Regions from separate parts of the Pseudoxanthomonas sp. G3 genome, predicted to be linked through region 2. Evidence: riboswitches for the same ligand, from Rfam matches in the RefSeq annotation. Region 2 holds a riboswitch; each other region holds the start of a gene.
What was found. Region 2 has a riboswitch for cobalamin ahead of btuB (TonB-dependent vitamin B12 receptor). Riboswitches for the same ligand answer to the same signal wherever they lie in the genome.
Positions count from the first base shown of each region.

Region 1: it holds a riboswitch for cobalamin, as region 2 does, so the genes downstream of both, metE (5-methyltetrahydropteroyltriglutamate--homocysteine S-methyltransferase) here and btuB (TonB-dependent vitamin B12 receptor) in region 2, are expected to answer to the same signal.
Region 3: it holds a riboswitch for cobalamin, as region 2 does, so the genes downstream of both, AC23D6_RS00410 (ribonucleoside-diphosphate reductase subunit alpha) here and btuB (TonB-dependent vitamin B12 receptor) in region 2, are expected to answer to the same signal.

Region 1 is NZ_CM172805.1:72,262-81,765, forward strand. It holds gene AC23D6_RS00355 (amidohydrolase) at 1-539, opposite strand, end outside; gene AC23D6_RS00360 (APC family permease) at 686-2,029, shown strand; gene purU (formyltetrahydrofolate deformylase) at 2,153-3,004, opposite strand; gene AC23D6_RS00370 (hypothetical protein) at 3,023-3,340, opposite strand; gene AC23D6_RS00375 (linear amide C-N hydrolase) at 3,447-4,508, shown strand; gene AC23D6_RS00380 (serine hydrolase domain-containing protein) at 4,509-5,729, opposite strand; gene AC23D6_RS00385 (hypothetical protein) at 5,901-6,443, shown strand; cobalamin riboswitch at 6,486-6,719, shown strand; gene metE (5-methyltetrahydropteroyltriglutamate--homocysteine S-methyltransferase) at 6,920-9,211, shown strand; gene AC23D6_RS00395 (acyl-CoA thioesterase) at 9,256-9,504, opposite strand, start outside.
Region 2 is NZ_CM172805.1:3,626,959-3,636,462, forward strand. It holds gene AC23D6_RS17450 (Crp/Fnr family transcriptional regulator) at 1-541, opposite strand, end outside; gene AC23D6_RS17455 (DEAD/DEAH box helicase) at 943-2,304, shown strand; gene queD (6-carboxytetrahydropterin synthase QueD) at 2,368-2,724, shown strand; gene AC23D6_RS17465 (phasin family protein) at 2,880-3,272, shown strand; gene bioD (dethiobiotin synthase) at 3,374-4,042, opposite strand; gene AC23D6_RS17475 (TMEM175 family protein) at 4,047-4,772, opposite strand; gene AC23D6_RS17480 (GAF domain-containing protein) at 4,855-5,340, shown strand; gene AC23D6_RS17485 (TfoX/Sxy family protein) at 5,337-5,705, shown strand; cobalamin riboswitch at 6,031-6,250, shown strand; gene btuB (TonB-dependent vitamin B12 receptor) at 6,369-8,237, shown strand; gene AC23D6_RS17495 (hypothetical protein) at 8,280-8,756, opposite strand; gene dinB (DNA polymerase IV) at 8,879-9,504, opposite strand, start outside.
Region 3 is NZ_CM172805.1:84,050-93,553, forward strand. It holds gene AC23D6_RS00410 (ribonucleoside-diphosphate reductase subunit alpha) at 1-1,955, opposite strand, end outside; cobalamin riboswitch at 2,231-2,526, opposite strand; gene hglS (2-oxoadipate dioxygenase/decarboxylase HglS) at 2,814-4,178, opposite strand; gene AC23D6_RS00420 (sterol desaturase family protein) at 4,253-5,116, opposite strand; gene AC23D6_RS00425 (EF-hand domain-containing protein) at 5,126-5,419, opposite strand; gene AC23D6_RS00430 (hypothetical protein) at 5,525-6,049, opposite strand; gene ompR (osmolarity response regulator transcription factor OmpR) at 6,244-6,963, shown strand; gene AC23D6_RS00440 (ATP-binding protein) at 6,960-8,225, shown strand; gene AC23D6_RS00445 (alpha/beta hydrolase) at 8,252-9,157, shown strand; gene AC23D6_RS00450 (hypothetical protein) at 9,306-9,504, opposite strand, start outside.

The DNA of each region.
Region 1 (9,504 bases), 490 kb from region 2:
AAGGTCTGGCCGGCGACGGGCGGGCCTTCCTCGGCGGGCTGGAAGACGAACATCACCTCGCCGGCGAGCTCGTCCTTCGCGGCGACCAGCGCCTGCGCCACGCCCATCAGGATCGCCACATGCGCATCGTGGCCGCAGGCGTGCATCACGTCGACCGGCTGGCCGCGGTACTCGGCCTTCACCTTCGACGCGAACGGCAGGCCGGTCTGCTCGGTGACGGGCAACGCGTCCATGTCGGCGCGCAGCGCGATCCGCGGGCCGGGCTTGGCGCCCTTCAGCACCGCGACCACGCCGGTCTTGCCGACGCCGGTACGCACCGTCAGGCCGAGCGCGCGCAGGTGGTCGGCAACGAGCTTCGCGGTGCGCGTTTCCTGCTCGCCCAGCTCGGGGTGCTGGTGGATGTCGCGGCGCCACTTCACGAGCGTCGGTTGCGCCTGCTCCAGCGCGGCGAAGGCGGCGGCGTCCTGCGCCCGGGCGTCCACGCACGTCAGTGAGGCAGCGGCGACGAGCAGGGCGGCGAACAGGCGATGGGCGCGCAGCATGACGGCATCCAGGACAGGCGGGAGCCCGATGCTAGCCCCTGCGGCGCGTGCGTCCAATGGCGAACCACCATGAGCGCATGCGCCAATGCGGCTCGCATTCGACGCGCGCGCATGGCAGGCTCGCAGCCCACCGAACAGCGCACATGCCCATGACCCGCGACGCCGATCCTGCTTCCTCCCGTCCGCTGCAGGGCGATGCTGCGTTGCTGCGGGCGGTGGGCAGCCTGGCGCTGGCAGCGGCCGTCATCAACATCATCGTCGGCGGCGGCATCTTCAAGATGCCCGCGGCGCTGTCGTCGCAGGTCGGGGCGGCTGCACCGCTGGCGTTGCTGGCCGGTGCGGTGGTGATGGTGCCGGTGGCGTTGTGCTTCGCCGCCATCGGCAGCCGCGCTTCCGCCACGGGCGGGCCGTATACCTATGTCAGCGCGGTGTTCGGCACGCTGCCGGGGTTCCTGGCCGGGGCGTTGATGTGGATCTGCAACGTGGCCTCCAGTGCCGGTGTGGCGGCCGCGCTGTCGCTGCAGGTCGCTAGCCTGTGGCCCGTTTTCGATGCGCCGTTGCCGCGCGCGCTGCTGCTGCTGGGCGTGTATGCCGCGATCTACGTGCTCAATGCCTTCGGCGTGAAGTTGGGTGCGCGCGCGGTGATGGCGCTGGCGACGCTGAAGCTGGTTCCGTTGTTCCTGCTGGTGATCGTCGGGCTGGCCTTCGTCGATCCGGCGCAGGTGAGCTTCGCCTTCAGCGACGTGCCCTCATGGACGGCGTTGGGCGCGGCCATGGTGATGGTGGTGTTCGCGTACTCCGGCGTAGAGACGGCGCTGATTCCCGGCGGCGAAGTACGCGATCCGTCGCGCAGCGTGCCGCGCGCGGCGCTCAGCGCCATCCTGCTGGTGGTGCTGCTGTACCTGGGCCTGCAGATCGTCTGCCAGGGCGTGCTGGGCCCGGCGCTGGCGAGCAGCAGCGTGCCGATCGCGGAGGCCGCGGGCCGGTTGTGGGATCCCGCGCGCATCGCGCTGCTCGTCACCGCGTGCATTTCGATGGCCGGCTTCCTGCTGGGCAATCTGCTGGGTTCGTCGCGGTTACTGTTCGCCCTCGGGCGCGACGGTTACCTGCCGCAGGCCTTCGGCCGCGTCAGCGCCCGTCACCGCGTGCCGCTGCTCGCGCTGGCCACGCATGCCGGCATCGCCTGCCTGCTGGCGGTCGTGGGCAATTTCGAAGCCCTGGTGCTGATCTCGGGCGGCGCGGTCTGCCTGGTGTACGTGATGGTGTGTGCGGCGGCATGGCGCGCGCAGCGCAGCGATCTGCGCGAGCGTGGTGAGCCCTTCGTGCTGCGCGGCGGTCCGCTGGTGCCGGGACTCGCGGTGGTCGGCATGGTGGCCATCCTGACCACGCTGAGCGTGCGCGAATGGACGGCGATCGGCGTGGCGGTGGTGGTGCTGGCGGTGATCTATGCGGTGCTGGTGGGGCTGCGGCGGCGCGTCGGCAGCTGAATTCCAGACGAGATGGGGAGGCGGGTTGTGGGAGCGACGTAAGTCGCGAGCTCTTCCTCTGGCAACACCAAAAGCTCGCGACTTACGTCGCTCCCACACCGATTATCCCTACGTGGGCCAGGCCTAACGGAACACCACCGTGCGGTGGCCGTTGAGCAGGATGCGGTGTTCGGTATGGCGCCGCACGGCGCGGGCCAACACCAGCGATTCGATGTCGCTGCCCATGCGTACCAGTTCCTTCGGCGTCATCGCGTGGTCCACGCGGGCGACGTCCTGTTCGATGATCGGGCCTTCGTCCAGGTCGCGCGTCACGTAGTGCGCGGTGGCCCCGATGATCTTGACCCCACGCGCGTGCGCCTGGTGGTAGGGCTTGGCCCCCTTGAAGCTGGGCAGGAAGCTGTGGTGGATATTGATCGCGCGTCCGGACAGCGCATCGCACAGCGCCGGCGAGAGGATCTGCATGTAGCGGGCCAGCACGACCAGGTCGATCCGCTCGCGTTCCACCAGGTCGATGATCCGCTGTTCCTGTTCGTCGCGATGGTCGGCGGTGACCGGCAGGTGGTGGAAGGCCACGCCGTACGACTGCGCCAATGGCGCGAAGTCGGGATGGTTGGAGACCACACAGGCGATCTCAACCGGCAGCTGCCGGCTGTGCACGCGGAACAGCAGATCGTTGAGGCAGTGCCCCTGCTTGCTGACCAGCACCATCAGCCGCGCCTTGCGGCGCGCATCGTGCAACTGCCAGTCCATCGCGAACGCGTCGGCCAGTGGCTGGAACCGCGCCTGCAATGCCTCGGCGGTGATGCCATCGGGCAGATCGAAGTGCACGCGCAGGAAGAAGCGGCCGGATTCCTCGTCGCCGAACTGCTGCGCATCGAGAATGTTGCAGCCGGCGTCGAACAGCAGTCCGGTAACCCGGTAGACGATGCCGGTGGTGTCCGGGCAGGACAGCGTGAGGATGTGGTCGCGACGCATGGCGAATGGCGTGTGGGATTACTCGCAACGGGCCGCGGTGATGTGGTTGTTGGCATCGATGTAGACGCGCAGGCGGTCGCTGCGGCTGTCGTGCTTCACCACTGTGCTGGGGCCGATCGGATTGACCAGACCCGCACCGCTCTCGCTGGACAGGCGGCGCAAGGTGGCTTCGTCGGCCGGTTGGCCGACCGCCCAGCCGAGCGACGCATCGCGGCAGGTACCGCTGCCGGCGACCTGCGGACCCGGCGTGCTGACGCAGGCGGTGAGGGCCATCGCGGCGGCGATGGCCAGCAAGGCGCGGGTGGACGAACGGTGTGTCGGCGGGGGCGTGGCCATGGCAGCATCTCGGGGCGGCTGAGGATCGCTGTTTAACATACCCGCTGGCATAAAGGGCGGGCGTTGTCGTTGCGTGCCGCCTGTTCCCGCCTTCACGGAGACCGTCATGGATCGTCGCTTCGTACTGCCGCTTGCGTTCGCCGCCACCCTGCTGTTCTCGCTTGCCGCCACGCCGCCCGCCGACGCCTGCACCCGCGTTGTCTATCTCGGCGCCAACGACGACGTGATCACCGCCCGTTCGATGGACTGGAAGAACGACGTGGCGACGAACCTGTGGATCTTCCCCCGCGGCATGGCCCGCAGCGGGCAGGCTGGACCCAACTCCGTGAAATGGACATCGAAGTACGGCAGCGTCATCGCCACCGGCTACGACATCTCCACCACCGATGGCATGAACGAAGCCGGGCTGGTCGCCAACGTGCTCTGGCTGGTCGAATCCGAATATCCCGCCTACGACGGACGCGGTCCCGGCCTAAGCATCGCGGCGTGGGCCCAGTACGTGCTCGACAACTACGGCAGCGTGAAGGAGGCCGTCGAGGCCCTGCGCACGCAGCCCTTCACCGTGGTGACCGACAAGGTGCCCGGCGAGGACCGGCTGACCACGCTGCACCTGTCGATGTCCGATGCCAGCGGCGACAGCGCCATCATCGAGTACATCAACGGCAAGCAGGTGATCCACCACAACCGCGACTACCAGGTGATGACCAATTCGCCGGTGTTCGACCAGCAGCTGGCGCTCAACGCGTACTGGAAGCAGATCGGTGGCACGGTGATGCTGCCGGGTACCAACCGCGCCGCAGACCGCTTCGCGCGCGCCTCGTTCTACGTCAATGCGATCCCCAAGGCCGAGGATCCGGTGAAGGCCCTGGCCAGCGTCTTCAGCGTGATCCGCAACACCTCGGTGCCGTTCGGCATCAACACGCCGGAAGAGCCCAACATCTCCTCCACCCGCTGGCGCACCGTCGCCGACCACAAGCGCAAGCTCTATTTCTTCGAATCCGCACTGACGCCGAACACGTTCTGGGTGGATCTGAAGGACGTGGACTTCTCAAAGGAGACCGGCAAGGTGCTGCGCCTGGACCTGGGTGCGGACCAGCGTAACGTGTTCGCCGGCAACGCGGTGAAGGACTTCCGGCCCGCGGAACCGTTCGTGTTCCAGGGCCTGTAGCTACAGGTCGAACGCGAGCAGGTCGTGGCCGGTGGCGGCGCGCACCACGCGCCGGTACAGCACATTGCCGCTGCCGCCGTTGGTCAGTGCCACCAGCGCACGTTGGCCGCTGGCATCACCGAGCGCGAAGTTCTTGAAGATGCCGCCGTTGCTGCCCGAGTGGTAGAACACCGGGCCGCGCGGCGTGGCTTCCAGGTTCCAGCCCAGGCCCTTCTCCGTCCAGCGCCCGGGCACGTCGATCTGCTTGGTCAGCATCGCGCGACGCGTGGCCTCGGTGATCTGCCACGGTTCGCGTGGCGTGCGCACCATCAGCGCCATGAAGCGCGCGTACGCGGTCGGCGTGGTGCGCAGGCTGGCGGCGGCATTGGCGAGGATGTCGCCGGGCCAGTTCACCAGGCCCTTGGGCGTGATCGCCTGCACGTCGGGCAATGCGCGCGCGGCATCCTCGTAGCGCCACGCCGACAGCGGCTTGCCCCAGCGATCTGCCACGACCTGCGCCGCGCTCCATTGCTCGCGCAGCATCTGCGGCGGCATACCGGGCGTGTCGTCCTCGACGGCGCGATGCCCGTACACCGAACGCGCCGCCAGGTCCGCGTTCCAGCTGTAGCTGCTGCCCTGCATGCCGGCCGGGCCGAACAGCAGGCGTTGCATCGATTCGTCCAGGCTCTCGCCGGTCAGCGTTTCGACCACTAGTTGCAGCCAGAAGATCGCCTCGCCCGAATAATCGATGCGCATGCCGGGCTTCACGACCGGCACCAGTCTTTCGTTCGCCGGATCCTGGCGCCAGTTCGGCAGGCCGGTGGAGTGGCGCAACACATCGCGCACGGTGATGGCGTCGATCCACGGATGATCGGCCAGGTAGTCCATCCGCCGATAGCGCACCAGCGGCGCGTCCAGGTCGATGACGCCCTGGTCGACCAGCTGCAGCACCAGGTAGGCGAACACCGGCTTGCTCAGCGAGGCGTCCTCGAACAGCGTGTTCGCCACCACCGGCGCGCGCGTCAGCGCATGGGTCACGCCGAACCCCCGTGCCCACACCACCTCGCCCCGCTCGACCACCGCCAACCCGATGCCCGGCACACGCAGCGCCTGCATCAGCCGTGGCAGATCGTCGAGGAAAGCGTCCGGCGGAATCCAGCCCGCCGCATCGTCGCAGGCGGCGGCGGAGGCGCGGAGGGGCCATACGCCAGCAGCAAGCGGCGCGGCGGCGAGTGTCGTCATCCAACGACGTCGCGAGGGTGACGGGGGTGGTGTCACGAGGGTCATCATGGGCCTGCGTCGACGGAGCATTGATCCATCAGGACGAACAAGTCAGGTCGATCCCGCCCGGCCGCGGGAAACACGAGATGCATCCGAAGTATTCTGCCGTCTTCCAGGGATGACAGGTGCTTCATGCGACCCATCGGCTACATGTACAAGCGGGTCGAGACACCTGAGGGGTTTGATCTGCCCGGGATATCGGACGTCTACTCGCTGGGCGCGTGCGTCAACGACGACTTCGCCGATTACATCGACTTCTGGAAGCACAACGGCTATTTCCTGTTCGACTCCCCCGAGATCATGCGCTCGCTCGCGGATGAGCACGCCATCTCGTTGACGGGTATGCGGCTCTTCTACTACGAAGCGCACGACCTTCAGTTCGACGGTGATGCCGGGACATGGGGGCCGTTCGGTCCCTTCCACGATGAGGTCAACGTGCAACCGCCGGCCCACGCGACGCTGGAAGGGTTCGATATCACCTCGTTCTGGGCCGGAGCCGGCCCAGAATGCTCGCCGCTGTCCTGCAACTACCTCGCCAGGCGTATCCACACCAATGCGCACTGCCTGCTTACGACGTTCGAAGCGGCGGTCCATGTGCTCGAGAGTGGGGATTTCAAGGACGCAAAGCCCGGTCCCTATCGGATCATTGCCGTGTACTCGATCGCCGAGCATTGAGTTCGCGCAGTCCCATCGCTTGACGCACTATCAGCCAACGCGTAACTTCCCCTCCGCCAAGGTTTCCATCTCTTCATGCGAATAAAGCGATGGAATTAAAAGGGAAGCCGGTGCGGCCTGTTCCATGGGCCTATTCCGGCGCTGCCCCGCAGCGGTATTTGGAAACGAACCCCGTCAACAGCACTGGTCCTCGCGGGCCGGGAAGCGATGGGAAGTAGGCCAGCGCACATGCGCCCGTCCATGAGCCCGAAGACCTGCCCTGGCCGGAAGACACGACCGTCTTCCGCCTGACCTGGAGCTTCCGAGGGGAGGCGGCCGGAGCCCGCGTCCGTGCGCGCCTGCCCGGACGCGTCCTCCTGCGCCTTCCTCCCGGCACTCCGGCTCGCCCGCGGGGGCGAAGGTCGCTGGCGTGGCGGGCGCGTGCCCGGCGCACGGTTCCTTCGTTCCTCATCACTGCCTGCATGAGGACACGCACCATGACCACCGTTACCACCCTCGGCTTCCCGCGCATCGGCGTGAAGCGCGAACTGAAGACCGCACTCGAACGCTACTGGCGCGGCGAAAGCAGCGCCAAGGCGCTGCAGGACACCGCGCGCGACCTGCGCCATCGCCACTGGCAGCTGCAGCGCGATGCCGGCGCCGACGTCGTGCCCAGCAACGACTTCTCCTTGTACGACCATGTGCTGGACACCGCGTTCTTGTTCGACGCCCTGCCCGACGCCTACCGCGCACTGGCCGATGCTGATCCGTTGGCCGGCTACTTCGCGCTCGCGCGCGGCCTGCAAAAGGATGGCGTGGACCTGCGCGCACTGGAAATGACGAAGTGGTTCGACACCAACTACCACTACCTCGTGCCGGAGCTGCACGCCGGGCAGACCTTCCGTCTGCGTGGCGACAAACCGGTGGCCGAGTACCTCGAAGCCCGCGCGCAGGGACATGCGACGCGCCCCGTGCTGCTCGGGCCGGTGAGCTTCCTGCTGCTGGCGAAAACGGTGGACGGCAGCGACCGGCTGGCGCTGCTCGACCGCCTGCTGCCGGCCTACGCGGAACTGCTCACGAAACTGCATGCGGCGGGCGCGGACTGGGTGCAGCTGGACGAGCCCTGCCTCGTGCTCGACCTCGATGACGCCGCCCGTTCGGCCTACCTGCGTGCGTACGCGACGCTGGCGAAGACCGTCCGTCCGCGCCTGCTGCTGGCGACCTACTTCGGCCGGCTCGATGCGCAGCTGCCGCTGGCCTGCGCGCTTCCGGTCGACGGCCTGCACGTGGACCTGGTACGCGGCAAGGAACAGCTGGACGACGTGCTGAAACAATGGCCGCGCGGCCGCGTGCTGTCGGTGGGGCTGGTGGATGGCCGCAACGTCTGGCGCACGAACCTGGACAACGCGCTGATCCTGGCCAAGTACGCGCAAGGCCACCTGGAGCTCGGCCAGCTGTGGCTGGCGCCCTCGTGCTCGCTGCTGCACGTGCCGGTGGACGTCACCGGCGAAAAGGCGCTGCCATCCGACCTGAAGTCATGGCTCGCCTTCGCCCGGCAGAAGATCGAGGAGCTGCGTCTGCTGGCCGACGCGTTGCGCGATCCGCGTGCGGCGGACCCCGCGCTGGCGGTGGCGCGCGATCGCATCGAATCGCGCCGCCACTCGGAACGCGTGCACCGTCCCGCCGTTGCGGCGCGCCTGGCGTCGCCCGAGGCCGCCGACATCCATCGCGATGCACCCTATCCGCAGCGGCGCCTCGCCCAGCAGGCGCGCCTGGCGCTGCCGGCGTTCCCGACCACGACGATCGGCTCGTTCCCGCAGACGCACGAAGTGCGCGAGGCGCGCGCGCGCCACAAGAGCGGCACGCTGTCCGATGCGGACTACGACGCCTTCCTCGAAGCCGAGACCGCGCGCTGCGTGCGCATCCAGGAAGAGATCGGGATCGATGTGCTGGTGCATGGCGAGTTCGAGCGCAACGACATGGTGGAGTACTTCGGCGAGCAGCTTGACGGGTTCGCCTTCACCAAGAACGGCTGGGTGCAAAGCTACGGCTCGCGCTGCGTGAAACCGCCGATCATCTACGGCGACGTGTCGCGCCCCGCGCCGATGACGGTGCGCTGGTCGCGCTACGCGCAATCGCTGACCGACAAGCCGATGAAGGGCATGCTGACCGGGCCGGTCACGGTGCTGCAGTGGTCGTTCGTGCGCGACGATCAGGCGCGCGCGCAGACCTGCCGGCAGATCGCGCTCGCCCTGCGGGACGAAGTGCTCGACCTGGAGGCGGCCGGCATCGGGGTGATCCAGATCGACGAGCCCGCCTTGCGCGAAGGCCTGCCGCTACGCCGCGCCGACTGGCAGGCCTACCTGGACTGGGCGGTGGAGTGTTTCCGGATCAGCGCGTCCGGGGTGAAGGACGACACCCAGATCCACACCCACATGTGCTACTCGGAGTTCAACGACATCATCGAAGCCGTCGCGGCGATGGACGCCGATGTCATCTCCATCGAAACCTCGCGTTCGCGGATGGAGCTGCTGGAGGCGTTCGTGAAGTTCCGCTATCCCAACGAGATCGGGCCCGGCGTGTACGACATCCATTCGCCGCGCATCCCGACCACGGGCGAGATGATCGATCTGCTGGAGCGCGCCCGCGCCGTGCTCGCGCCCGAGCAGCTCTGGGTCAATCCGGACTGCGGTCTGAAGACGCGTGGCTGGCCGGAGGTCCGCACGGCGCTGGAGCGGATGGTGGAGGCGGCGCACGCCCTGCGCCGCAGCCAAGCGCAGGCGGCCTGACGGTGCTGCGGCGTGGTGGCGGGCCTCGGCCCGCCACCGTCGCTTCAATCCTGTGCTATTGCCGGCGGCAGCGGCGGCGCCTGTGTCGGCCGGCCCAGCGGGTCGAGGGCGATCATCACGAAGTGGCCGCGCGTGCACAACTTGCGCTCGCCGGTCAGCAGGTTCTCGGTGATGACCTCCACGTCCACGTTCATCGAGCTCCGGCCGACTTTCACCACGCGCGCGACCACTTCCACCAGGTCGCCCTTGTGGATCGGCTGGTTGAAATCGACCTGCTCCGATCGCGCGGTCAC
Region 2 (9,504 bases):
CGAGGAACCCGGCCAACCGCTCCATCGGGTTCAGGCGGGCCAGCGCCATCAGGTTGCCGCGGGTCGCATCCAGTTCGACGCAGGCGCGTTCGAGCAGTTCGCGTTCGAGCGCAGGATGGTCGTTGCACAGGCTGCGCATGTCGGCCATCGAGAACTCGCACAGCGTGCTGTCGGTGATCGACTCGATGGTGTGCTTGTAGTGCGAGGTGCCGCTGAAACCGATGAAGTCGCCCGGCATCAGGAAGCCGGCCACCAGCCGGCGGCCGTCCGGCAACAGGCGGATGCGTCGCAGCGCGCCCTTGGTCACCGTGAACACGCCGCGACGCGGTTCGCCCTCGCGGACGAGAGCCTCGCCCGCCGTCAGGCGGACATCTTCGGCCAGCGCTTCCATCGCCTGGGCCTTGGACACCGGCAGCACCGCGCAGACGGCCAGGTGTCGGACCAGACAGCCGCTGCAGCCGCGCGCGGCCTGGCAGACGACCTCGCCGGCCGCGTTCGCGGGCACCGGGGCGTCGTTCTGGCGGAGGATGCGAAGGCTCATGGCGATCGGCTAGGGGGTCTTCACGGGCCATGATACGCCCCGAAAATCCTTGATTTCGGCGCTGCGACAATCGGTCGCAGCACCCCGTTTCAGCGGGGATTCCCCCATTCAGCCCCGGATTCGGTTACAGTGCGCGCCGCTTGCCTGCGGCCGTTCGTTTCCCCGATGGTCCGCCGGCGCAGGGAATTCCCCCGCGAGTTCCCGCGCCCGCCCCGCTCCGACTTCTTTCGTTGCGCAAGCTCGGTAGCGCCGTTTTGGCGCCTCCGCACCCCTTCTCGCAGCGCGGTTTCAGGGAACGCTTCGAGTCACGGTCTTGCCGCATTCCGCGCGTCCTACGTTGCCGCACATCGCTGTGCCGGCGTTGCGTGCGTGTCCGGCCGATCCGCTTTGGAGCCTTACCCATGACGTTTGAAACCCTAGGCCTGGCGCCCGCCCTGCTGCGCGCGCTCGACGAACAGGGCTACACCCAGCCCACCCCCATCCAGGAACAGGCCATCCCGCTGGCCCTGGAAGGCCACGACCTGCTGGCCGGCGCGCAGACCGGCACCGGCAAGACCGCCGCGTTCGGCCTGCCGCTGATCCAGTACCTGGCCACCACGCCGCAGGAAGTGCAGCGCGGCGGCCCGCGCAAGCCGCGCGCCCTGGTCCTGACGCCGACCCGCGAACTGGCCGTGCAGGTGCACGACAGCCTGCGGGGCTACGGCAAGTACCTGCGCATCCCCAGCACCACCATCTACGGCGGCGTCGGCATGGGCAACCAGCTGGACGCGCTGCGCCGTGGCGTGGACCTGGTGATCGCCTGCCCGGGCCGCCTGATCGACCACCTCGAGCGCCGCAGCGTGGACCTGTCGGGCATCGAGATCCTGGTGCTGGACGAAGCCGATCGCATGCTCGACATGGGCTTCCTGCCGTCGATCAAGCGCATCCTCGCCAAGCTGCCGCGGCAGAACCGCCAGACCATGCTGTTCTCGGCGACCTTCGCCGACCCGATCCGCGAGCTGGCGCTGGAATTCATGCGCGAGCCGAAGCAGATCCAGGTGACGCCGCGCAACACCGTGGCCGAGACCATCACCCATCGCGTCCATCCGGTGGACGGCAGCCGCAAGCGCGACCTGCTGCTGCACCTGCTGGCGCAGGACAGCCGCCTGCAGACACTGGTGTTCGCCCGCACCAAGCACGGCAGCGACAAGCTGGCGACGTTCCTAGAGAAGAGCGGCATCAAGACCGCGGCAATCCACGGCAACAAGTCGCAGGGCGCCCGCCAGCGCGCGCTCAATGACTTCAAGGCCGGCCGCATCAACGTGCTGGTCGCCACCGACATCGCCGCGCGCGGCATTGACATCGACCAGCTGCCGCAGGTGATCAACTTCGACTTGCCGATGGTGGCCGAGGACTACGTGCACCGCATCGGCCGCACCGGCCGCAACGGGTCGACGGGCCAGGCGATCTCGCTGGTCGCGCAGGATGAAGCCAAGTACCTGCGCGCCATCGTCCGCCTGCTCAACCGCGACATGGACCTGCGCGACGTGCCGGGCTTCGAGCCGCAGACGCCGATCCGCTGGGGCAACAGTGCCCCGGGCAAGGCCGATCAGCCGGCGGGCGAGCGCACCCCGCGCCGCAACGGCCCGCAGAAGCACGCGCGCCGTCCGCACGGCGATGCACCGCGCCACGCCCATGCCGGCCCGAAGAAGCACGGCGGCCAGCGTCGCGACGGCGCCCGCTCCGGCGGCGCGCGCCAGGGCCAGTCGCGTCCGGCCCGCTAAGCTGCCCCCTCGCGCGGCACCGTCCCCCGGTGCCGCGCGTTTCCACGCTCCCGGAGCCGTCGCATGGACATCTTCAAGGTCTTCACTGTCGAAGCCGCGCACCGCCTGCCGCACGTGCCGGAAGGCCACAAGTGCGCCCGCCTGCATGGCCACTCGTTCCGCATCGAGCTGCATCTCTCGGGTCCGGTCGACCCGCAGGCCGGCTGGGTCATGGACTTCGCCGACGTGAAGGCGGCCTTCAAGCCGATCTACGACCGGCTCGATCACCACTACCTCAACGACATTCCTGGCCTGGACAATCCGACCAGCGAGCAATTGGCGAAGTGGATCTGGGACCAGACCAAGCCGGTGCTGCCGCTGCTCAGCGCCGTCGTGGTGCATGAGACCTGCACTTCGGGTTGCCGCTACAGCGGCGCCTGAGGGGATGGAACCGGTTTCAGATCACTCTTACAAGCGTTTGATTTTTAACGGCTCCTGACCGTTCGTCGGAAATCCATACGGCGGTTATTGCACTGCAACATAGACCGGCCTATGCTGCACCGCAACAGATGGATTCCCCTTTTAGGAGCACGCCAATGACCACGCAATTCAACGAAAGCTTCAGCCAGTTCACGCACCAGTTCGCGGCCGCCGCCGCCCGTGCGAACCGCCTGGCCCTGGAGAGCGCCGAGACCGTGTTCGGCGTGCAGCTCAAGACCTTCGAGAAGAACGTCGACGCCACCACCGCCTTCTTCGGCGAGCTGGCCGAGACCCGTGACCTCGACGGTTACAAGAACCTGTGGCCGAAGGGCCTGCAGGTCGCCAAGGACAACGCCGAGCGCGTCGTCGCCGCCAGCCAGGAAGTGTTCGGCCTGAGCCTGAAGACCGGCGAAGCCTTCGGCCAGCTGGTGAAGAGCCAGTTCGAAACCGCCACCGACAGCGTCCAGGCCTCCGTGGCCAAGGCGACCAAGGCAGCGAAGGCCAAGTAAGCCCGCCTCAACCGGTTATTGCGCGGCCCTCCCCTCCCTCCGCGCAAACCCGACCCGGCAGCCCCCACGCTGCCGGGTTTTTTATTTTCCGCGCCGCCTTGCTACGCCGGAATCGCGATGTGCCGGCTGAGCAGCCTGGCGTCAATGTCCGGCGCATGCGGCAGGCGTCCCCAGCACGGCACCGGCATGCGGGCTGACAGCAGAGCGAAGTTCTCGTCGCGACGCGCCATCTCCGGATCGACTTCGTTCGCGATCCAGCCCACCAGGCGCGCGCCGTCGTCCTGGACCGCGCGCGCACTAAGCCGCGCATGGTTGATGCACCCAAGCCGCATGCCGACCACCAGCACCACCGGCAGGCGCAGTTGTTCGACCAGATGCCGTTGGTCCAGCGTGCCCGTCAGCGGCGCGGCCCAACCGCCGACGCCTTCCACCAGCACCAGGTCGGCCAGCGGATGCAGGCGCTCGAAGGCAGACACCAGCACGCCCAGCTGCACATTCACACCGGCGTCGCGCGCGGCGATCTCCGGGGCGAGTGGCGCCGGCAGCGCATAGGGATTCACGTCCTCATACGGGGGTACCGGATCGCTGGCGGCCTGCAAGGCGAGCGCATCCTCGTTGCGCCAGCCCTCCGGCGTTGCCTCGCACCCGCTGGCGACCGGTTTCATGCCGACCGCGCGCAAGCCCCGCGCACGGAACGCATGCAGCAGTGCGGCGCTGGCGACGGTCTTGCCCACGCCGGTGTCGGTACCGGTGACGAACAGCCTGTCCATCCGCCTAGCCCTCCCCGTGTTCCGGCCAGCGGCGCGCGCCCCAGCGTTGGCCCCAGACGTGGACTAACCCGGTGAAGGACAGCAGGAAGTACACACTGCCCGGCATCGCGACCTGCCAGGACCGCGCGTGCTCGCCCAGCAGGCTGGCGATCAGCACCGACAGCAGGCCTACGCCGACGAAGTAAACATGCGAAGCGACTTCGCCGGCGGCGTTCGCGGCGGCCTCGCCATCCAGCCCCAGCCGCGCGCGTGCACGCCAGGCCAGCACGTACAGGCCGCCGATGCAGGCCGACATCGAGGCGAACGCCAGACCGTAGAAGGTGAACATGAAGGCCAGCGGACGCGCGCCATTGGCGTCGGTCAGCGGCATCGGCAACCAGCCGCCGGTGATCCACGCGAAGAAGGTGCCCAGCAGCAGCCGCAGCGGATACACGTAGACCAGCACCAGGAACACGAGCAACAGGCTCAGCAGGGTGGCCGGCACGGTACCGAGGCGGTAGCGCCGACTCCAGCGCACGTGCGCGTACCAGAACATCGCCACCATCGCGAAACTGGCGGCGAACGCCGGCACGTTCTTCAGCGCCTGCTGCAGCGCGCCGATGCTGTCCGGGATACGGTCCACGGAGATGACCAGCAAGGTCACCGCGAACGCGAACGCCGCGTCCACGAACGCCTCCAGCCTGGTCACCCCGTGGCCGCGCCACCCGGCTTCGTCATCGCCTGCATTCATGCCCACCCGTGTCCCCGTCAGGTTCGCTGATGGAATGCATCATATCGGGCCACTGCGAGGGGCCGGGAGTAGAATCGGCGGCATGTCATTCGCCTCCCAAACGCTCTCCGGCAGCAAGCCGGAACAATACGCACAGCTGGCCGAACAGGCCCGCGCCCTCTTGGCCGGCGAACCGGACCGGATCGCCAATGCCGCCAACCTGGCCGCATTGCTGTACCACGCCCTTCCCGACTTCAACTGGGTGGGCTTCTACTTCTTCGATGGCCGGGAATTGGTGGTCGGTCCGTTTCAAGGACTACCAGCCTGCGTGCGGATCCCGTTGGACAAGGGGGTCTGCGGAGCCGCCGCACGCACCCGCCAGACCCAGCGCGTAGACGACGTGGACGCCTTCCCGGGCCACATCGCCTGCGATTCCGCATCGCGCTCGGAACTGGTGGTCCCGCTGGTGAAAGGGGATGACCTGGTCGGCGTGCTCGACCTCGACAGCCCACGCCTGGCGCGCTTCGATGCCGACGATCAGGCGGGCATGGAACGCATCGCCGCCATCTTTCTGGACTCCCTGACATGACAGGCACCAAGCTGCGCAACATCGGCCCCAAGTCCGCCGCCTGGCTCCGCCAGGTCGGCCTGCGCACGCAGGAGGATCTGGAGTCGGTCGGCGCGGTGGAAGCCTTCATCCGGGTCAAGCGCGCCGGGTTCCGCCCGAGCCTCAACCTGCTGTACGCGCTGGAAGGTGCCCTGCTGGACTGCCACTGGCAGCAACTGCCCGAAGTGCGCCGCGGCGAACTGCTGGTCGCCTACGATGCCGCTGCAGCCCTGCTGCCGCCGCCGCGTGGCCGGCCGGCCGCCGGTCCGGTCACCACGACCCACACCGAGCAGGAAGAAGACACCGGCCCTTCGCTCAACCTGTTCGACTCGCGCGGCGACGACTGATCGCGACCATTCACAACGTCGCGTTGGGTGCATGTCGCCCATCCGCCGATGCCAAGAAGCAGCGGAGCAAGCTCCGCTCTGCGCGCCTCCTGGAGGCAACCCTCGCGCGCCCCACCTTCGTAGCGTCGAGCTTGCTCGACGCCGCACGCCGGCCGTCCCACAAAAGCAGCGGAGCAAGCTCCGCTCTACGCGCCTCTTGGAGGTAACCCGCGCGCGTCCCGCCCTCGTAGCGTCGAGCTTGCTCGACGCCGCACGCCGGCCGTTCCCACATAAGCAGCGGAGCAAGCTCCGCTCTACGCCGGACCACGGTGCGCGCGCTTCCCGTATACTGCGCGCGCTTTCAGGTGACCCGTGCTTCGTGCCGGGTTGAAACGGGAAGCCGGTGACCCGCCCCACGGCGGCATTCCGGCGCTGCCCCCGCAACGGTAGGCGAAGACAGCCGCGGCATCGGCCACTGTGCGTCCAACACGCATGGGAAGGCGCCACGGCGGAGTGTCCTGCACTCGTTCGCAAGCCCGGAGACCGGCCTGGAAGTCCACTGGTTGCGATGCGGAGGGCGTCGCGGCGTGCCGCGCCGCTCGCCTGCGCTGTCCGCTCCGCTTCCCTTTCCATCGCGACTCCACGCCGAAGAATGCGCGCGGGGCGCGCGATGGAGTTGTTCCGATGCAGAGCCGTACCCTTTCCTCCCCTTCCCTGCTGGCCCTTGCGGTCGCGATGGCGCTGCCGTTCGCCGCGCACGCGCAGGACGCCACCGACTTCGACGAAATCGTCGTCTCCGGCACGCGTACCGAGGTGTCCGTCGAAGACAGCCTGGTCCCGGCCCAGGTGATCGGCCGCGACGCCATCCAGCGCAGCCAGGCGCGCTCGCTGGGCGAACTGTTGCAGGGCCGCGCCGGCATCTCGATCGCCAACCAGGGCGGCGCCGGCAAGATCACCACGCTCAATCTGCGCGGCGCCGAGTCCGATCACGTGCTGGTGCTCGTGGACGGCGTGCGCATGGGCTCGGCGACCGCCGGCTTGCCGGCGCTGCAGGACCTGCCGATCGACCAGATCGACCGTGTCGAAATCGTCCGCGGCCCGCGCTCGAGCCTGTGGGGCTCGGAAGCGATCGGCGGCGTGATCCAGGTGTTCACCCGCCGCAACACCGGCAAGGTGCGCCCGAACTTCCGCATCGGCGTCGGCAGCGACAGCACGCGCGAAGCCAGCGCCGGCATCGGTGGCGGCAACGCGCGCGGTTGGTTCGGCGCCGACGTGGCGTACACGCGCACGGACGGCTTCAATGCCTGCCGTGGCACCGCTGGCGACCCCATTGATCCGTTCGATGGCGCCGGCTGCTTCACCGACGAACCCGACCGTGACGGCTACCGCAACACCTCGGCCAACCTGCGCGGCGGTTATTCGTTCACCGACACCCTGACGCTGGAAGCCAACGCGCTGCGTGCCGACGGCGAGAGCGAGTTCGACGGCAGTTTCACCAACCGCTCCGAGACCGTGCAGCAGGTGCTGGGCACCAAGCTGCGCTACGCCCCGAGCGACAAGGTCAACCTGCTGCTGAGCCTGGGCCGCAACGACGACAAGTCTGACGACTTCCTCGACGACGTGCAGATGGGCTACTTCGAAACGCGTCGCTACGTGGCCTCGCTGCAGGGCGACTTCACGTTGGCGACGAACCAGCTGCTGACCGCCGGCGTCGACTGGCAGGACGACAAAGTGGAAAGCGACACTGATTTCGACGTCACCCAGCGCGACAACCTGGCGGGCTTCGTCGAGTACCAGGGCCGCTTCGGCGCGCATCAGCTGCAGGCCAGCGTCCGCAACGACGACAACGAACAGTTCGGCAACCACACCACCGGCAGCCTCGGCTATGGCTTCGGTTTCGGCGATGGCCTGAAGCTGACCGCCAGCGTGGCGACCGGCTTCAAGGCACCGAGCTTCAACGACCTGTACTACCCGTTCTTCGGCAATCCGGACCTCAAGCCGGAAGAATCCGAAAGCGTCAACGTCGGCATCGCGCAGTACGCGAACACCTGGAACTGGACGTTCAACGTCTACCAGAACAAGGTGGATCAGCTGATCTCGTATGACGCGGCGATCTTCCTGCCCAACAACATCGACGAAGCCCGCATCCGCGGCGCCGAGTTCACCGTCGATTTCACCCTGGCCGGCTTCGACATCGCCACCCAGCTGAGCCACACCGATCCGCGCAACCGTTCGGCGGGCCCCAACCACGACAACCTGCTGGCGCGTCGTCCGCGCAACACCGCACGCATCGACGTGGATCGCGCGTTCGGCGCGTTCCGCACCGGCGTGACGTTCAACGCCGCGGGCGAGCGCTACGACAACCTGGCCAACACCGATCGCCTGGGCGGCTACAGCACGCTGGACCTGCGCCTTGAATACGCCATCGCGCCGGCGTGGACGCTGCAGGCGAAGGTGGGCAATGTGTTCGACCACGCGTACGAGACCGTCGCCTGGTACAACCAGGCCGGCCGCACCTACGGCCTGAGCTTGCGCTACCAGCCGCGCGACTGAGATGCCTCCCGGTGGCCCGCCCCCGGCGGGTCACCGGCGAACTCAGTGCAGCGGGCCGGCGTGGCGCCCGAGCACCGGCACGATGCGCTCACCCCGTATCGCCCGCAGCGTCTGCACGAGCTGGTGGTAGGTGCATGCCAGTTGGGCGAAGAGGTCGGTATATGCGCTGCGCCCGCTCTCGGCCACGCCCTGGTAGGCGCCACGGCCGAGGTCGATGAAGTAGTCCACGCTGACGCGGCGCCGCTGCGCCAGCGCGGGAAACAGCCCGGCGATCAGCAGGCAGCGGTCGCCGACATCGCGCAGCGCATCGGTGCGTGCGCTGCCCACGCGCAGTTGCGCCTCCAGCCATTCCAGCGCCTGGGTGCGCGCCAGCAACTGGCCATCGCGCTGGTGCCGCAACAGCACGAAGACCAGGTAGCTCTCCTGCGCCTCGTCCAGCGTCTGCCCACAGCGTGCGCACGCTTCGCGCACCACCGCTTGCCAGAGTTCGGCGGCGGCCCCCTGTCGGATCGAAACCATCGTCTGCCTCCTCTTCGGGTCGATGGCGCGAGCCTACCGCTACGCCGCGGCGCGCGCTGGCAGGCGGAGGACGCGACTGCCAACGCGCAGCGGCGATGTGCGCAGCCGCATCGTGACCGTCGTCAAACCAGGCTGTCGAACAGCCCGGGCTGGGACGCGACTTCCTCGCGGTCGCGGAAGCCGGACAGCCCCACGCCGACCAGCCGATAGCGCGTCGTCGCGGGCAGGTCCACGCGCTCGCGCAGGGCGAGCGCAATGTCGATGAACTCTTGCGCCGACGCCGGCGGCGACTCCGGCGTGAAGCTGCGGGTGAGCAGACGGAACTGCGCCGTCTTCAGCTTCAACACCACGGTGCGGCCGACGCGCTCGGTCTTGCGGGTGGCCTGCCAGGCCTTCTCCGCGATGCGGACGATGTGCGGTTCCAGTTCGGACAGCAGCAGGTCGGTAGCGAAGGTATCTTCGGAGGAGATCGACTGCACCGGCTGGTCCGGCTCGACGGGCCGTTCGTCGATACCGCGCGCGCGCCGGTACAGGCTGCCACCGAAGCTGCCGTAGCGCGCTTCGAGCTCCTGCTGTGCATACGCACGCAGGTCGCCGACGGTGCGGATACCGTCCGCGTTCAACCGGCCCTGCATCACCTTTCCCACGCCGGGGATGCGCTCCACCGGCAGTGGCGTCAGGAACGCCTCCACCTGGTGCGGCCGCAGCACAAACTGCCCGTCGGGCTTGCGCCAGTCCGATGCGATCT
Region 3 (9,504 bases), 510 kb from region 2:
TCGCGCGTCTCCGGCGTCCACAGGCCCAGCTTCTTCAGCTCGTCCACCAAGTAGCGGTTGACCTGCAGGAAGTCGCCCGACAGGGTCTCGCGCTTGAACAGGTTGGACACCTGCGGCTCCACGCATTCGTAGCAGCCGGCGATCGAGGCGATCGTGGCGGTCGGCGCGATGGCGATCAGCAGCGAGTTGCGCAGGCCGTGTTCCTTGATGCGCGCGCGCAGCGCGTCCCAGCGTTCCGTGTTCTCCGGAACCACGTTCCAGGCATCGAACTGCAGCTCGCCGTTGGCGGCGCGGGTATCGGCGAAGGACGGGTGCCGGCCGCGCTCCTGCGCCAGTTCCACCGACGTCTCCAGCGCATGGAAGTAGATGGTCTCGGCGATCTTCGCCGACAGCGCGCGCGCCTCGGCGCTGTCGAACGGCAGGCGCAGCTTGAAGAACACGTCCTGCAGGCCCATGCAGCCCAAGCCCACCGGGCGCCAGCGCAGGTTGCCGCGGCGCGCGGTCTCGATCGGATAGAAGTTCAGGTCGATCACGCGGTCCAGCTGGCGCACGGCCAGGCGGACGGTCTCGGCCAGCTTGTCAAAGTCGAACCAACCGTCGTCATCGAAATGGCGACCGAGGTTGATCGAGCCCAGGTTGCAGACCGCCGTTTCTTCGGCCGAGGTGACTTCCAGGATTTCCGTGCACAGGTTCGACAGGTGGATGACGTTGCCCGCGCGCAGCGTCTGGTTGCTCGCCGCGTTGCACTTGTCCTTGAAGGTCATCCAGCCATTGCCGGTCTCGGCCAGCGTACGCATCATCCGGCCGTAAAGCTTGCGGGCCGGGATCGTCTTGACCGCCTTGCCCTGCAGTTCGGCCTGTGTGTACGCCAATTCGAACGCGGCGCCGTACAGGTCGGTCAGCTCGGGCACCACGCGCGGATCGAACAGCGACCATTCCTGATCGGCTTCGACGCGCTTCATGAACAGATCCGGCACCCAGTTGGCCAGGTTGAGGTTATGCGTGCGGCGCGCTTCGTCGCCGGTGTTGTCGCGCAGTTCCAGGAAGTCTTCGATGTCGGCGTGCCACGTTTCCAGGTACACGCAGGCCGCGCCCTTGCGCTTGCCGCCCTGGTTGACCGCCGCAACCGAGGAATCCAGCGTCTTCAGCCAGGGCACGATGCCGTTGCTGTGGCCGTTGGTGGACTTGATCAGCGAGCCGCGCGAACGCACGCGCGTGTAGCTCACGCCGATGCCGCCGCTGAACTTGCTCAGCTGCGCGATATCGCCGTACTTGGCGTAGATCGATTCCAGCGTGTCCTGCGGCGAATCAAGCAGGAAGCACGACGACAGCTGCTCGTGCGTGGTGCCGCTGTTGAACAGCGTCGGCGAGCTGGGCAGGTAGTCCAGGTTGCCCATGCGGCGATACAGCGCCAACGCTTCGGGCACGTCCTCGCTCAGCGCGCAGGCGATGCGCAGGAAGAACTGCTGCGGCGTCTCGATCACCTTGCGCGTATGAGGGTGGCGCAGCAGGTAGCGGTCGTACAGAGTGCGCAGGCCGAAGTAGTCGAAGTGCAGGTCGAGCGAGGCATCCAGTGCGTCGTTGAGCTTGCGCGCGTTGGTCTGCACGAAGTTCAGCAGGCGGTCGTTGATCAGGCCGACTTCGTGGCCGCGGGTGACCGACTGCGAGAATGCGTGGATCTCCTGGCCGGTGACTTCCTTGACGATGTAGCCGGCGAGCAGGCGCGCGGCCAGGCGGCTGTATTCGGGTTCTTCGCCGGTCAGTAGCGCGGCGGTGCGGATCGACAGTTCGTCCAGTTCGCGCGTGCTGGCGCCGTCGTACAGGCCGGAGATGGTGCGGGTGGCCACGCGCATCGGGTCGATGGCGTGCAGGCCTTCGCAGTTGCGCTGCACCGCGCGCACGATCTTGTTGAGGTCCACCGGCTCACGGCTGCCGTTGCGCTTGGTCACGCTCATCGCGGTGGCGGTGGGCGGCGGGGTCAGCGAAAAGGCGTCCTTCTGGGACGGGGTGGTGCCGGCGTCGGCGACGGCGCTGTCGATCTGGGTCACGAGAATCCTCCATGCGTGGTGCACGCGGCGGCCCGTCCCTCGCGGGGCTGCGCAAGGCCGGATGGAGGATCACAGTGGGGAAGCGGCGTCGCAGGGGGCGAGATCGCGCGGACGGAAGACCGGCGTGCCCTGCTTCGCCAGCCCTCTCCCCCCGGAGATTCCGCGGCCGGCACCGCGCGGTGTGCATCGCGCGGCTGTCGGCAGGTCTTCGGACTTATGGGCTTGGGGCGAGGAACGAGTGGAGAGGAACGAGGAACGAGTAAACGCGTGCAGGCGTCTCTCTCGTTCCTCGTTCCTCCACCCTCGTTCCTGCCTCTCCTACCCCGCCGCTTCCCAAGACATGACGCCTCAGTGCGTGTGGCGGGTTCGTTCCCAATTACCGCTGCGGGGCAGTGCCGGAGTGGCGCGAACGCGTCACCGGCTTCCCGTTTTAATCCCGTGGCTTGCGGCCACCGGAACCGACGGCCACAAGATAGTGGGGGGTCCGGGAGGCGTCAACACCAAATGTTGTGTGGAACAGCGAGTCTCGGCACGAAGCGGGTTTCACGGTTTCGGCGCATTGCGCCGCTGAGTCCTTCTCCCCGCTGGGCGGGGAGAAGGTGCCCGAAGGGCGGATGAGGGGCGAGCGCAATAGTGGTGCGCACGTCAGGTACTTCGATACCCAGCGTGTTGTCTCGAGCGGACGCATCTGGTGTCCGGACTTCGTTCGCCCCTCACCCGCCTTCGGCACCCTCTCCCCGCTGCCGCAGGGAGAGGGGAAAGCCATCAACCGCGCAGCGCCGCGACCGATGCGTCCTGCGCCTGTTGGTAAAGCGCGAACGGGTCGTGGATCGTCTTGCCCAGCGCGGCTTCGAACGCTTCCTGGTTCGCATGCGCGTCGTAGGCGCGCTGTTCGCCGCCGCCGAGGTTGGACTGGAAGATGCCCGCTGCGCTGACCGGCAGGAAATCTTCGTACACGATGGGGTCCACGACGGCGTGGCCGGCGTCGACCAGCGCGTCGGGCGTCATCGCCGCACGCTCGGCCGCCGGCAACGCGGCACCGGAGTCGGTCAGGCGGTAGCGGAAGTAGCCCAGGCCTTCGCGACGCAGCGTGGTCTCGTCGTCGGGGAATTCCGCGAACGCCGCCGCCAGCCGCTGCGGATAGTCCGCCGACGTGTTGCCGGCGCCGCCGGCCTGGCGCACCTGCGCGAGCAGGCGGTCGTAGAGCTCGCGCCCGGCGGGCGTCAGAGCCAGGCCGCGCTGCTCGATCTCGCCGAAGCGCGCGCTGTGGCTGCCGGGCACCAGCGTGCCGGTGGCGTCGGGGAAGGCGACTTCCTCTTCCAGCGCCTTGAAGCTGGTCTGCCGCAGCAGGATCGGCACGGCGCGGCGCGGCGGACCTTCGATCAGCGCCTTGGCCTGGATGCCGCGCTCGAGCATCGCCGCCTGCGCGGCGTCGATGTCCAGCGTACGCGGGGTGAGGTGGTTGATGTGCGGGCCGCGGAAGCTGACCACGTCGGCGACCAGCCGATGCAGACCGTGCAGCGCGCGGTAGGTCTCCAGCGAGACGGTCGCATCGCCGTGCCAGCGGAAGGTCTCGAGCGCCTCGGCGACGAAGCGCTGCGCATCGACATCGCCCAGTCCGCCATCGCGTTCGGCCTGGTCCACCAGCGCGCGCGCGCCGGCGGTGAAGATGTCGCGCTTGGCCAGGATGGCCTCGGCTTCCGCGCGCAGCGTCGCGTCGGCGATCAATTCCAGGCGAAGCAGCGAGGTGAAGATGCGGAACGGATTGGCGGCCAGCGCGTCCTCGGTGAGCGGGCGGAACGCGGTCGCGTGCACCGGCACGCCGGCCACGGTGAGGTCGTAGTAGCCCACCGGGTGCATGCCCATCAGCGCGAACACGCGGCCGAGCATCGCCAGCTCCGCCGGCGTGCCGACACGGATGGCGCCATGGCGCTCCAGGTCCAGGCGTTCGGTCTCGCCGGTGCGCTGCAGGCGCTCGGCCAGGGCGGGATCGCGCTGCAGCGTCTCGGCATTGATGTCGCCGACCAGCGTGATCAGGTCGCCGTACAACGGCACCTCGGTGCGGTACATGTCGGACATGGCCTGGGCGAACAGGCCGCGGATGCGGTCGGGCGAAACGAAGGCGGTCATGGGGCTCGGCGTGCGGGCGGCATGGGGCCGCCGGGGGCGCGTATTGTCGCCGGCCACGCCGGCCCGTGCCACGCTCAGCGGCCCGGGCGGCCTTCGTCCGCGCCGCCGGGGACGAACCCGGGCGGGCCGAACAGGGTCATGCCCACCTGCCGCAGGCCGCGTGCCCGGCGCAGGTCGCGGCCCAGCTTCACCCAGGCGTGGAAGGCGATCTTCACCGGGTTGTAGCTGCGCACCGGGTCTACCAGGCCGTAGCGGATCGGCACGTCCGGGCGCTCCCCGCGGCAGGTGCCGAACAGGCGGTCGAAGACGATCAACACGCCACCGTAGTTGCAGTCCAGGTACTCGGGATTGCTGGCGTGGTGTACGCGGTGGTGCGACGGTGTGTTGAACACGAACTCGATGGCGCGTGGCAGGCGCGGCACCAGTTCCGTGTGCAGCCAATACTGGTACAGCAGGTTCAGCGCCAACGCGCCGACCACGTACGGCACCGGGAAGCCCAGCCAGACCAGGGGGCCGAAGAACACCGCCGCGCCGGTCAGCTTGCCGGTCCACCCCAGCCGGTACGCGGTGGACAGGTTGTACTGCGTGGCCGAGTGGTGGACCGAATGGTTCAGCCAAAACCAGCGCACGCGGTGGTCGGCGCGGTGCATCGCGTAGTAACAGAGCTCCTGGCCGAGGAAGAGGGCGATCCAGTGCCAGGCCTGGTCCATCGCGATCGTGGTCAGGCGGAACTCCCAGATCGCGAGCAGCAGCACGCCGACGATGCCGCCCTGGATCAGCAGGCCCGACAGGGCGCGGCCCACCGCGTCGCCGAAGGACGCCCAATAGCCCTTCCAGTCGTAGCGCACGCCGCGCCGCGCGAGCCACGCGGCTTCCATCGCCGCGATCAGCGCGAACACCAGCAGCGGCAGACCGACGAAGGCGCGCAGGCCGTCCATGGCGCGGCCTTACCGCGCGCGCCGTTCGGCGAGCTTCTGGCCCGCGGCGCGCATTTCATCGGGCGAGAGCTTGCCGTCGTCGTTCGTATCCAGGGTGTCGAAGCGCTTGGCGATGCGCGGCAGCTTCGCGTCGGCCTCGGCCTTGTCGATCAGGCCATCGCCGTTGGCGTCGGCGGCCTTCAGGCGTTCCTGCAGCGTGGCTTTCTGTTCGTCGGTCAGGGTGCGCTGCTGCGCGTAGGCGGGCGCCACCAGCGAAAACACGGACAGGGCGGTGGCGAAGGGGAGCAGGATGGTTCGGGACATGGCGTTCTCCAGGAAATAAAGGAAGGTGCAGGCGCGACGGGTGGGAGGGCGTCCATGCGGCATAGGGGGTGCCATGCCGCCGCGCCTGCGGAAAAGACGCGGTCGTCAGTGGCCGCGCGGGCAGGCGATGGTCTCGCCGCTGGCATTGGTGCAGGTGCCGGTGTGCGAGACGGTGCCGCCGGACACCGTGGTGCTGCCGTTGTAGCTGTTGCCGTTCGCGCCGGTGGCGGTGGTGCTGCGTGCGCCGGTCACGTTGCCGTCGGCATCGCGGCTGATGCCGCCACTGGTGCTGGCGGTGCCGCCGTTGGGGCCGTTCGCGTAGGCGCTACCCTGGCGGCCGGCACTGCCGTCGGCGTTGCGGTAGGCGCTGCGGTCGTAGCCGGCACTGCCGCCGTTCGCACCGCTGATGGCGCCGCTGCGTGCGGCGGTGGCATTGCCCTGGCCGTCGGCCTGCCAGTTGCGCTGGCGCTGGCTGTCGAAGCGCGCATTGCTGCGCTCGACCGCGACGTTGCCGCCTTGCGCGCTGCGCTGCACGGCGCGGCTGCGCTCGCGGGCGTCGGCGTGGTCGGCGAACAGGGTGGTGGCGCACAGGGCGAAGGCGGTGGCGATCAGGAACGGGGTCTTGCTCATGGCGGATTCCTCGTCGGGGATGTGGGATGGCCGCACGGGGAAGCGGCGGCAGGACCACGGTAGGGCGGGCAACGCGGGCAGGTGTGTCGCGGTTGACAGCAGATGTGTCTGCCGGCCGCGCGGGAAACATCTGCTTACAAACGGGCCGTCGGCGGGGTTTGCCGGCCGTCGCGGCGGCGGGCGATAGTGGCTCCATGGAAGACGCCCTGCCCCGTGTCCTGCTGGTCGACGACGACGTGCGCCTGCGCGAGCTGCTGCAGCGCTATCTGCAATCGCAGGGTTTCGAGGTGCGTGGCGCGGGCGATGGCGGGCAGATGCGGCAGGCGCTGGATCGCGGCCACTTCGACCTGATCGTGCTGGACCTGATGCTGCCCGGCGAGAACGGCCTGGAGATCTGCCGACGCCTGCGCGGGCAGGGCGACGCGACGCCCATCGTCATGCTGACGGCCAAGGGCGATGAGATCGACCGCATCGTTGGCTTGGAGATCGGCGCGGACGATTACGTGCCCAAGCCGGTGAACCCGCGCGAGCTGCTGGCGCGCATTCGATCGGTGTTGCGGCGCACGCGCCCCGCGCCGGGCGCGCCGCAGCCCGACGGTGGCGATGTCGCCTTCGGCCCGTTCCGCCTGGACCTCGGCCGACGCGAGCTCACCCGCGACGGCGCGCTGCTGCGGCTCACCAGCGGCGAATTCGCCGTGCTCTCGGTATTGCTGCGGCATCCGCGCCAGCCGCTCAGCCGCGATCGTCTGATGAGCCTGGCGCGCGGCCGCGAACACGAGGCCTTCGAACGCAGCATGGACGTGACCATCGCGCGCCTGCGCCGCCTGCTTGAAGAGGACCCGCGTCAGCCGCGGCTGATCCAGACGGTCTGGGGCGTGGGCTATGTGTTCGTGCCGCCGGAGGCGACACCATGAGGGCGCCGTTGCCGCGCAGCGTGTTCGGTCAACTGGCGCTGGTCATCGCGCTGGTGCTGGTCGGTGCCGCCGTGCTGGCGCTCCTGTTGGGGCGCGAACTGGCCACGCGGCCGGCGGCCGACCAACTGCTGCGCGCGATGCAGGGCTTCGCCGAAGTGGTGGAAGCACTCGACCAGCACCAACCTCATGCCCGCACGGTCGCGCAGCTGCGCGAAGCCGGGCTGGAGGTACGCAGCATACCGCCTGCCGACGCCCGGCCGCGCTTTGCCCCCTTGCTGCGCGAACTGCGCGAACGGGCCGCCGGCACGCTGGGCGCGGGTCGAGAACTGCGGATGGACACCGGCCGCGGCTTGCGCGTCATCTGGCTGAAACCCGCCACGCGCGAACCCCTGTGGGTGTCGTTCGCTTACGACCGGCCCGGCACCGGCATGCGCCGTTTCTCGGTGTTCATGCTGGTGGGCTGCGTGGCGCTGGTGTGGCTGGCGGCCGCGTACTTCGCGCGCCGGCTGGTGCAGCCGCTGCGCCAGCTCGCAGCCGCCGCACCGGCCATCGTGCGTGGCGACGCACCGCCGCCGGTGCATGCGCGGGGCCCACGCGAGGTGGCGGACTTGGCGCAGGCGCTGGGCGACGCCAGTCGCGACGTGCGTGCAGCGGCGGAAGAACGCGCGCTGTTGCTGGCCGGCATCTCGCACGATTTGCGCACGCCGCTCACGCGCCTGCAGTTCGCGCTGGAGATGGTGCCCGACACCGATCCGGAGCTGACCCGCAGCATGCACCGCGACATCGCCGAGATGGACGCGATCCTGGGCCAGTTCATCGCCTTCGCGCGCGATGGTCGCGACGAAGGCAGCGAGACCGTCGACCTGGCCGCGATCTGCCGGCATGCGGTCGCCGCGGCGTCGAAAGGATGGCGCGTCGACCTGCCCGAGCACGCCTTGTTGCCCGGCAAGCCGATGGCGTTGTTGCGCGCGGTGGAGAATCTGCTGGTCAACGCCGAGCGGCATGGCGCGTTGCCGTTGTCGTTGCAGCTGTGGGCCGAAGGGGCGGCGTGGGTGGTCGAAGTCGCCGACGGCGGCCCCGGCCTGTCCGCCGAGGCGGCCGAGCGCGCACGCCAGCCCTTCGTCCACGACCAGGCGGGCGGCGGCAGCGGGCTGGGCTTGGCCATCGTCGACCGTGTGGCGCGCCAGCACGGCGGCGAACTGCGCCTGCTGCCGAATACCCCCCACGGCCTGCGTGCCCAGCTGGTGCTGCGCGCGGGTTGAACCGGACGTCCCCACGAGGTGATGCGATGAAGACGCTGTTCCGTGCCGGCCTGCTGGCCTGCGCCCTGTTCGCCGTGCTGCCGCTGGCGGCGCAGACCTTCCGTGAGCGCCTGCAGGAGATGCGCGAAGCCTCGCGCCAGCCGGCTGCACGCCCACCCGCGTTGCCCGCCGGTGCGCGCGCGATACGCGACGTGTCCTACGGCAACGACACGCGCCAGCGCTACGACGTCTACCTGCCGGCGCAGCCGCGGCGCGCGCCGGTCATCCTGTTCGTGCATGGCGGCGGATGGGCCAACGGCAACAAGGACAACCCGGGCGTGGTCGAGAACAAGGCCGCGTACTGGCTGCCGAAGGGGTACGTGCTGGTCTCGATCAACTACCGCATGCGTCCGGACACCGCGCCGATCGACCAGGCCCGCGACGTCGCGCGCGCCCTGGCCGACGTGCAGAAGCGCGCACCGTCGTGGCAGGCCGATCCGGCGAACGTGCTGCTGATGGGTCACTCCGCGGGCGCCCACCTCGCCGCACTGGTGGGCGCCTCGTCCGCCCTGTGGCGTGATGCGGGCGCCGTGCGGCCGCGCGGCGTGGTCTCGCTCGACAGCGGCGCGCTCGATGTGCCGCAGACGATGAAGAAGCCTCCGCTGCCGCGCATCTACGACGCGGCGTTCGGCCGAAATCCGGCCGACTGGATCGCTGCCTCGCCTTACCACCAGCTCACGCGCGACGCGGTGCCGATGCTGTTCGTCTGCTCGTCGCGGCGCCAGGACGCCTGTCCGCAGGGACGCGCGATGGCGGAGAAGGCGAGAACGCTCGGCGTGCCGATGGAGGTGCTGCCGGAGGATCTCTCGCATGGCGAGGTGAATCGCGATCTCGGTTTGCCGACCGACTACACGAACAGTGTCAATGCATTCGTACAGCGTCATCTGCAGTAGTGCCCGGCGTGGGAGCGACCTAAGTCGCGATGGGCTTTACCGATCGCCGATCGCGACTTACGTCGCTCCCACAAGAACCTCACGCCGCGCTTCCCCCCCCCCTCGCATCGGTCCTCGTTCCCGTGGTGGTGGAGAGGTGGCAAAGCCGTTAGCGAATGATCCGCACTGCACCTAGCGCCTCCTGCAACCGCGCACGCGCCGTCGCTTCATCGAACGGCGGCGTCGCCGGCGGGTCGTAGACCTCCGGGCGGGTGCCGGCGACCAGCAGGTCGATCGCGATGCAGCGCTCGTTGCGCACCGACCGGTAGGCATCGACCGACTGGTAATGGCTCATCGCGGCGTCGCCG